2 regions of the Pseudomonas sp. HR96 genome follow, and region 2 is predicted to be linked to the other one. Evidence: predicted binding sites of a transcription regulator. Region 2 holds the regulator's gene; the other holds the start of a gene.

Region 1 (4,209 bases), on a different replicon from region 2:
GGCTACCTGTACAACGGCCTATCGTACAAAAGCGACGGTCTGGAACTGGAAACCTCCGGCGAGTTGGCCCCCAGCCTCCAAGTCAGCGGCGGCTATACCTACGTGTACATCACCGACGCCGACGACAGCCGCGCCCGCCGCTTCATTCCTCGCCACCAGCTGAACGGGTCTATGACCTACCAGCTGCCCATGGCGCCGAAAGTCAAAGTGGGTGCCAACCTGACCTGGCAGAGCAAGATTGCAACCGACGATCTGCCAGCGTCGAACCAGGGCGCTTACGCATTGCTGGGGTTGATGGGCAAATACGACATCGACAGCCACTGGAGCGCCCAGGTCAACCTCAACAACGTCACCGACCGCAAGTACCTGCAAAGCGTGCGGTATGCGCAGAGCAACTACGGTGACCCGCGCAATGTGATGGCTTCGGTTACCTGGAAGTATTGATGGGGTAGCGGAGTAGCCCTGGGCCTGTAGTAGCTGTCGCAAGGCTGCGTCCCGCCGCACCGCTTTGCACCAGCTGCTCCGGGGCTGTTAACGCCACCGCAGAATGGACCCAGTTTCCAAAATCTTGCTGACCCAGGCTTCCATCCTGCGCACTATTATCGATGCTGGATATTTACCGATTATTGCTGGGTCAGCTCGGCACTGGTCATTAGGTCAATTCGGCATCAGCGCCAACACTTACAAACGTTTTGCCGGATATTCCTGGATTTTAAAGCTTGAATTGACCAACCAGCGTATTGAACGAGATAGCCAGTCGCGATAACTCGTGACTCGAGGCGTTGGTTTGGTTGGCTCCTGCAGCCGTCTGTGTAGACAGGTCCTGAATGTTCACCAGGTTACGGTCTACCTCACGGGCTACCTGAGCCTGTTCCTCTGCCGCGCTGGCAATCACCAGGTTGCGCTCGTTGATCTGGTTGACGCCTTCGCTGATTCGCTCCAGCGCCAGGCCAGCTTCAGTAGCCAGCGACTGGGTGCTTTGTACGAGGGTTCTGCTTTTACCCATGGCCTGAACCGCTTCGTCGGCTCCGTTACGCACTCGAGCGATCATGGCTTCTATTTCGCCCGTTGAGGATTGGGTGCGATGAGCCAGAGCTCGGACTTCGTCGGCCACAACAGCAAAACCTCGGCCCTGCTCACCGGCCCTTGCGGCCTCAATCGCAGCATTCAGGGCCAGCAGGTTGGTCTGTTCAGCAATGCCGCGGATGACCTCCAGAACCTGAGTAATGTCATGTATCTGTCCAGCTAAAGCTTCCACACGCTGGGTAGAGTCATTGATTTCCACGGTCACAGTATTGATGGCGGTCACGGCCTGTTTCACCTGTATCTGACCTTTTGCAGCGTCTTCAGCGGTCTGGCTGGATATCTGCGAAGTGCTGGCTGCATTGCGCGCCACTTCTTCAACAGCAGCCGTCATCTCATTGACTGCCGTGGCCGCTTGCTGGATTTCATCGTTTTGCGTCACCAGACCACGCGTGCTGTTTTCAGTGACGGCGGTCAGTTCTTCTGCTGCAGATGCCAATTGATCGGACGCATTGGCGATCTGCTGCACCGTGCCTTTTAGGTTGCTTTGCATGTCGGAGAGCGACTTCAGGAGCTGCCCCGTTTCATCAGTGCCTCGAACTTCAATATGCCCGGTCAGGTCGCCCTTCGCAATTCTACCCGCTCCTTCAACCGATCTATAAATGGGCCTCGTGATCATAGCCGTTACAATCATGCCGAGTGCGACGGCGCACACGATGGCAATCAGGCAACCGATAATCAGTACCCACCTGACCTGGACGTTTGTGCTCGCCGCAGCTTGGGTGGTTTCATTAGCCTGGCGAGCATTTGACTCGGTCATGATTTTGATTTCGCCAACCACCTTCTTGTACGCCGGCGTCACGCTGTCGGTGGCGATCATTCTTGCCTGCCCGACATCACCATTTTTGAGTACCGCAAAGCCTGAGTCCATCGCCGAAATGTACGCAGGCCAGTCACGCTCAAAATCATCGCCAGCAGCTCGCTCATCCGGTTCCAGTGGCGTGGTCCGATAGGCCTTGAACACAGTTTGAGCTTCGGATTGATTATCGCGATAGGACTGGATAGCCGCATTGATATCATCTGCGCCGGCATGGGCGGCAGTCAGCACTATGGTCTTGAAAAAGTCACGGTTGGTGGCAATGGCGTTTGCCTTGAGCTGATCAGTTTTTTGAATGGAAACGAGGTTATTACTAACGATGTCCTGCGTTTGCCCGTACAGTTTGGCAATGCCGGACTGGCCAAGCGCCGCGACGGCGACGGTGATCAGTGCGCACAAACCGAAGGCAAGCAGCAGTTTGGACTTCAGTTTGAAATGGGTCAGCGAGGACATTGGCGATACTCGGCAGTTTTTGGGGAAAGAGCTTCCAGACCATCGGCTGGGCGGGAGTTAACTTTAAGTCGACAGGATCAATAGTCGATACTCGCTAAAAGGTATGAGTGTAGTGGATCAACTGCCATCGGCCTGACCTAAAGGCATCAGCTCAAAAGTACACCGGACCGTCACGGCCGTCGGTGATCTTGCCTGGGCGACCTTCACCGATGGCCATGACCGACACCACCTCGACGTAGCGATATTTCTTCCTGGCCACTTTGACCGCTTCCTGCTCGGCCAGCAGCCTGCTGATCGTATCGGCCTCATGCACATAGGCCTGCGTCGCCCCTTCAAACACGTTGCCCACCTGCAGGGTTACCCGCATCCGCAGCGTAAAAGCCCCGCCACGTTTCTTTTTCCGACCTGCTGTGGCCACTGCCGGCGGCACAATCACCACGTCGGGGATGTGCGCCATCGGATCGTGGATCGTCACCTGCGGCGCAGGTGCCTGCGCGGCGCCGAACAACGCCTGGCGCATGTCTTCTTCAGTCAGTTCAACGGTCATGCGTGTCTCGGAGGATGTCAGTACTGCCATGAATACGTAGGCCAAGCGACCTGCCGATACAGCCGGGTCAGCCGCCTTGCGGGTAAGACGTGATGATGCCTCATCCCGCCGCGCAAAAAAGCCCCTTACGCGCCACCTTCCTTGCGACCTGTTGAGCCACCAGCCCGTCATAGGCCGTTTTCAGCTGCCGCAGCTGCAGCCCCGCACTCTCGGCCTGGGCCCGCAGCCCGGCGCTTTCCTCGCGGGCGTTCGAGCGCTGCACGCGCAGCTGGTCGACGAGCTCGCGGCTGTGCGCCAGTTCCCGGGTCAGCCGTTCGGTCTCGAGCTTCGCCGCATCGCGTACCCGGCTGGTCTCCATCATCAGATGGTTCGTGGTGCCTTCAAAGATGTCCGCCTGGCGGCTGACCTCGGCGCGCAGCGCGCCTGCTCGGCCCCGTGCGATGTCTGCAGACGCGCAAGCTCGGTGGCCTGCCGCTGCGCCTGCTGCTGATGCTGCGTCATCACCTCGCGCAGCTCGCTGCGGACTTCTTCGTGCTGCGCCTGGGCCTTGTCCAGCTGCGCGCTCAACCGCTGCACCTGCTCGCTCAGCAGCCCGATCTGCCGTTCCTGATCGGCGAACCGTCCCTCGGCGTGCTCCGCCCGTTCCAGTGCGGCCGCAGCGCGCGCCGTGGCCTGGTCCGCCTGCTGCACATGCCCCGCGCGCTCGATCGCGTACGCCGCGGTGGCCTCGTTCAGCGCCACCTCCCACACGCTGTCCAAGGCCTGGCACACCGCCTCCGGGATGCCGGGGCGCTTGAGCCGGGCACTGAGCAAGGGCCCGGTGCGCGCCCAGAACTGCTTGACCTCGTCCCCCACCACATTGGGCGAGGCGTTCACCCCATGGTCGTCCAGGATCCGCCCGCGGATCGCGCTGATTGACACCTCCCCGCCCGCTTCGAGCAGCTGCGCGGCGTAATGGCGCACCAGGTCGCGGGTTCGGGGAATAGGGGTCAATTGAGAAAACGGAAAAAAATCGTACGCTAAGCCTTCGCCCCGTCAGATTGAGGCCATAGAACCTAGTGCCAAAGCGTCAGACAATGGACAAAGCGGCCCTACACTGACGCGGATGAGTAACCTGTCTGACGCACGTCTTAGGTGTACTTCAAACGGGCACACCTAAAACCGTAGGTATCTGAAAGATATGGTGGGTTTGCTTAAAAAACTGATCGCAAACAATAGCCTAACGTACGATTTAGTCCGCTTTCTGCGGGCTCCCCAACTGCAGATTCTTGACCTGATGGTCGAGGTCTTGGAGGAGTTAGGCTACCGT
Region 2 (4,209 bases):
CAGATCGTCGACATCGTCTTGACCGGATACAACGTCTTCACGTTTATCGGCATGAATCTGCGGACCTTCACCCCTGGCAGGATGTATTTCGTGATCTTTTTCATCGCGAAGCTGCTGATGGTCGTGTTCGATGCCCGCGAAGCGGTCCACCTGGCTGGCCATCAACACCAGTTTGAGCAGGTTGCTTTCCACTTCCGTGACCAATTGCGTAACGCGCTTGATCACCTGCCCGGTCAGGTCCTGGTAGTCCTGGGCCAGCAGGATGTCGTTGAGGTGGCTGCCCACCTCGCGGTTGCCCTGCTCGCTGCGCGTCAGGAAGCCGTCGACCCGACGAGCCAGCTCGCGGAACTCCTCGGCGCCGATTTCCCGGCGCATGAAGCGCTGCCAGTCGACGCTCAGGGCATGGGCTTCGTCGCTCAGCGCGTTCATCACCGGCGTGCTCTGCTCCACCAGGTCCATGGTCCGGTTGGCCGCGTTCTCGGTCAGCCGCACGACATAGGACAGCCGCTCCGTGGCGTCGGTGATCTGCGAGACCTCCTCGGCCTGCGGCATGTGCGGGTCGATCTGGAAGCTGACGATGGCGCTGTGCAACTCGCGCGTCAGCTTGCCGACTTCCTGATACAAGCCGCGATCACGGGTCTGGTTCAGCTCATGGATCAACTGCACCGCGTCGCCGAACTTGCCTTTTTCAAGGCTGTCCACCAGTTCGACGGCATGTTTCTTCAGGGTCGACTCGAAGTCCCCCAAAGAATTCTTTTTCTGGTCCATTGCGCCCCCGTGGCGGTCATCAGCTGTTGACGCGCTCGAAAATCTTCTCGATTTTTTCTTTCAGCACCTGAGCGGTGAAAGGCTTGACCACATAGCCGTTGACGCCGGCCTGGGCGGCTTCGATGATCTGCTCGCGCTTGGCTTCGGCGGTCACCATCAGCACCGGCAGGTGCTTGAGGCGGTCATCGGCACGCACCTGCTTGAGCAGGTCGATGCCGGACATGCCGGGCATGTTCCAGTCGGTCACCAAAAAGTCGAACCCACCGCTTTGCAGCATCGGCAGCGCCGTGTTGCCATCATCGGCCTCGGACGTGTTGGTAAAGCCCAGATCACGCAACAGGTTCTTGATGATCCGCCGCATCGTCGAAAAATCGTCAACGATGAGGATTTTCATGTTCTTGTCCAATTAGACCTCCAAGCAGTCTTGACTCGCCCAGACCCTGGGCGGGCGTTCAATCAAATCCGATTTTTATCTTCCAGCGACTGCTGTCAGGCATTCCCGTTACCCGCTATCGCGCTCGCCACTCGCCCAGCCGGCCGCGCAGACGTGCCGCGCACTGGCTGTGCAACTGGCTGACACGCGACTCGCTGACCCCCAATACCTCGCCGATTTCCTTGAGGTTCAGCTCCTCGTCGTAATACAACGCCAGGACCAGCTTCTCGCGCTCCGGCAAGCCGGCGATCGCGTCGGCCAGGGCCGCCTGGAAGCGTTCGTCCTCCAGGTCACGCGAGGGCTCCAGCGAACCGCTGGCGCCATCTTCATGCAAGCCTTCGTGTTCGCCGCCGTCCTGCAACAGGTCGTCGAAACTGAACAGCCGGCTGCCCAAGGTATCGTTCAAGATCCCGTAGTAATCGTCGAGACTCAACTTGAGTTCGGCAGCAACCTCGTGATCTTTAGCGTCGCGGCCAGTTTTTGCCTCGATTGCGCGAATCGCGTCGCTGACCATGCGCGTATTGCGGTGCACCGAACGGGGTGCCCAGTCACCTTTGCGCACTTCATCGAGCATCGCGCCACGGATACGGATACCCGCGTAGGTCTCGAAACTGGCGCCCTTGCTCGAGTCGTACTTGGTGGACACCTCGAGCAGGCCGATCATGCCGGCCTGGATCAGGTCCTCCACCTGCACGCTGGCTGGCAGGCGCGCCAGCAGGTGATAGGCGATTCGCTTGACCAGAGGCGCATAGCGCTCGATCAACTCGTACTGCTGGGACTCGCGGGAAGCCTTGCTGTACATACGATATCCGCTCGCGCTCATGATACGGGCCCTGCGCTAGTTTGCTGAACCAGACGTTCGACGAAGAACTCCAGGTGCCCCCGCGGGTTGGCGGGCAACGGCCAGGTATCGACCTTCTGGGCAATGGCCTTGAACGCCAGGGCACATTTGGAACGCGGGAAAGCTTCGTACACCGCGCGTTGTTTTTGCACCGCCTTGCGTACGCACTCGTCGTACGGCACGGCACCGACATACTGCAGTGCAACGTCGAGGAAGCGGTCGGTCACCTTGGTCAGCTTGGCGAACAGGTTGCGACCTTCCTGCGGGCTCTGGGCCATGTTGGCCAGCACCCGGAAACGGTTCATGCCGTAGTCCCGATTGAGCAACTTGATCAGGGCGTAGGCGTCGGTGATCGAGGTCGGCTCGTCGCACACCACCAGCAGGACCTCCTGAGCGGCGCGCACGAAGCTGACCACCGACTCGCCGATACCGGCGGCCGTGTCGATCACCAGCACGTCGAGGTTGTCGCCGACGTCGCTGAACGCCTGGATCAATCCGGCGTGCTGCGCAGGCGACAGGTGCACCATGCTCTGGGTGCCCGACGCGGCCGGCACGATGCGGATCCCGCCGGGGCCTTGCAACATCACGTCGCGCAGCTCGCAGCGGCCTTCGATCACGTCGGCCAGGGTGCGTTTGGGTGTCAGCCCCAGCAGGACGTCGACGTTCGCCAGCCCCAGGTCGGCGTCCAGAAGCATGACCCTGCGGCCAAGCTCGGCCAACGCCAGAGACAAGTTCACTGACACGTTAGTCTTGCCGACGCCACCCTTGCCGCCGGTCACCGCGATCACCTGTACGGGATGCATGCTGCCCATGTTCGTTGTTTACCTTGTCACTTAGACCGAGGCCACACGACCGACTGCGCCTGGACAACCAGGGCATGCAGACCATCGATGTAGGTAGTTTGGAACGTCATCTCACCCATCTCCCTCAGCCCACACGCTTGTCAGGGCTGTGGTAGAGGTCAGCGAACATATCGGCCATGGCCTCTTCGCTGGGCTCCTCCTGCATTTGCACGTTCACCGCGCGGCTGACCAGCTGGTGCCGGCGCGGCAGGTGCAAATCGTCCGGAATGCGCGGGCCGTCCGTGAGGTAGGCCACTGGCAATTCGGTACTGATGGCCAGGCTCAGCACTTCGCCGAGACTCGCCGTTTCATCCAATTTGGTCAGGATGCAACCGGCCAGGCCACAGCGCTTGTAGCTGTGATAGGCGGCGGTCAGCACCTGCTTCTGGCTGGTGGTGGCCAGTACCAGGTAGTTGCGGGCGCGAATGCCGCGCCCGGCCAGGCTTTCCAGTTGCATGCGCAGGGCCGGGTCGCTGGCCTGCAGGCCGGCAGTGTCGATCAGGATCACGCGCTTGCGCAGCAGTGGCTCCAATGCCTGGCCGAGCGACTGGCCCGGGTCGACCTGGGTCACCGAAACGTTGAGGATCCGCCCCAGGGTCTTGAGTTGCTCCTGGGCGCCGATGCGAAAACTGTCCATGCTCACCAGGGCGATGCTCTGGGCGCCGTACTTGAGTACGTAGCGCGCCGCCAGCTTGGCCAGGGTGGTGGTCTTGCCCATGCCGGCCGGGCCGACCATGGCAATCACACCGCCCTCTTCCAGTGGCTCGACTTCCGGGGTATGGATCATCCGCGCCAGGTGGGCCAGCAGCATGCGCCAGGCCTGGCGAGGTTCACGAATTTCACCGGTCAGGCTCAGCAGCTCGCGCGACAGTGGGCCGGACAGGCCGATGCGTTGCAGGCGGCGCCAGAGGTTGGCCTGCTCCGGCTGGCTGCCTTGCAGCTGGGTCCAGGCCAGCGAGCCGAGTTGCACTTCCAGCAGCTCGCGCAGGCCGTTGAGCTCCGAACGCATGGAGTCGAACAGACGCTGGTCGACCGCGGGCTGCGCAGGGGCCACAGCTGCGGCGGGGCGCACCGGCTCGACGAAATTGGGCTCGACCAGCGGCTCGGAGGCGGTCAACGGCAGGCCGGCGAACAGCTGGCGGTTGTTGGCGCCGTCGCTGTCGCTGCGGTTGCTCAGTTCGGCCTGGGCGGAAACGATACGCGATTGGGTCTTGCGCAGTTCATCTTCCAGCTCGATGTTGGGTACGCGGGGGGCCAGCGCCGACAGCTTGTAGTCCAGCGCAGCCGTCAGCTCGACACCGCCGGCGATGCGGCGGTTACCGATA

What was found. Region 2 encodes FliA, which starts transcription of late flagellar genes. Its sites were predicted from a motif close to CTAAAGTTTNNNNNNNNNNNGCCGNTAA; they were not measured.
Region 1: SFA35_RS25050 (methyl-accepting chemotaxis protein) is a predicted target of FliA. The motif match lies at 2,393-2,420, and genes of this name have one in related genera.

Annotation. Positions count from the first base shown of each region.
Region 1 is NZ_CP139142.1:1,288-5,496, reverse strand. It holds gene SFA35_RS25055 (TonB-dependent siderophore receptor) at 1-444, shown strand, start outside; gene SFA35_RS25050 (methyl-accepting chemotaxis protein) at 713-2,353, opposite strand; gene SFA35_RS25045 (hypothetical protein) at 2,505-2,900, opposite strand; gene SFA35_RS25040 (hypothetical protein) at 3,001-3,261, opposite strand; gene SFA35_RS25035 (DNA-binding protein) at 3,261-3,863, opposite strand.
Region 2 is NZ_CP139141.1:1,748,278-1,752,486, reverse strand. It holds gene SFA35_RS08240 (protein phosphatase CheZ) at 1-768, opposite strand, end outside; gene SFA35_RS08235 (chemotaxis response regulator CheY) at 788-1,162, opposite strand; gene fliA (RNA polymerase sigma factor FliA) at 1,278-2,027, opposite strand; gene fleN (flagellar synthesis regulator FleN) at 2,021-2,854, opposite strand; gene flhF (flagellar biosynthesis protein FlhF) at 2,970-4,209, opposite strand, start outside.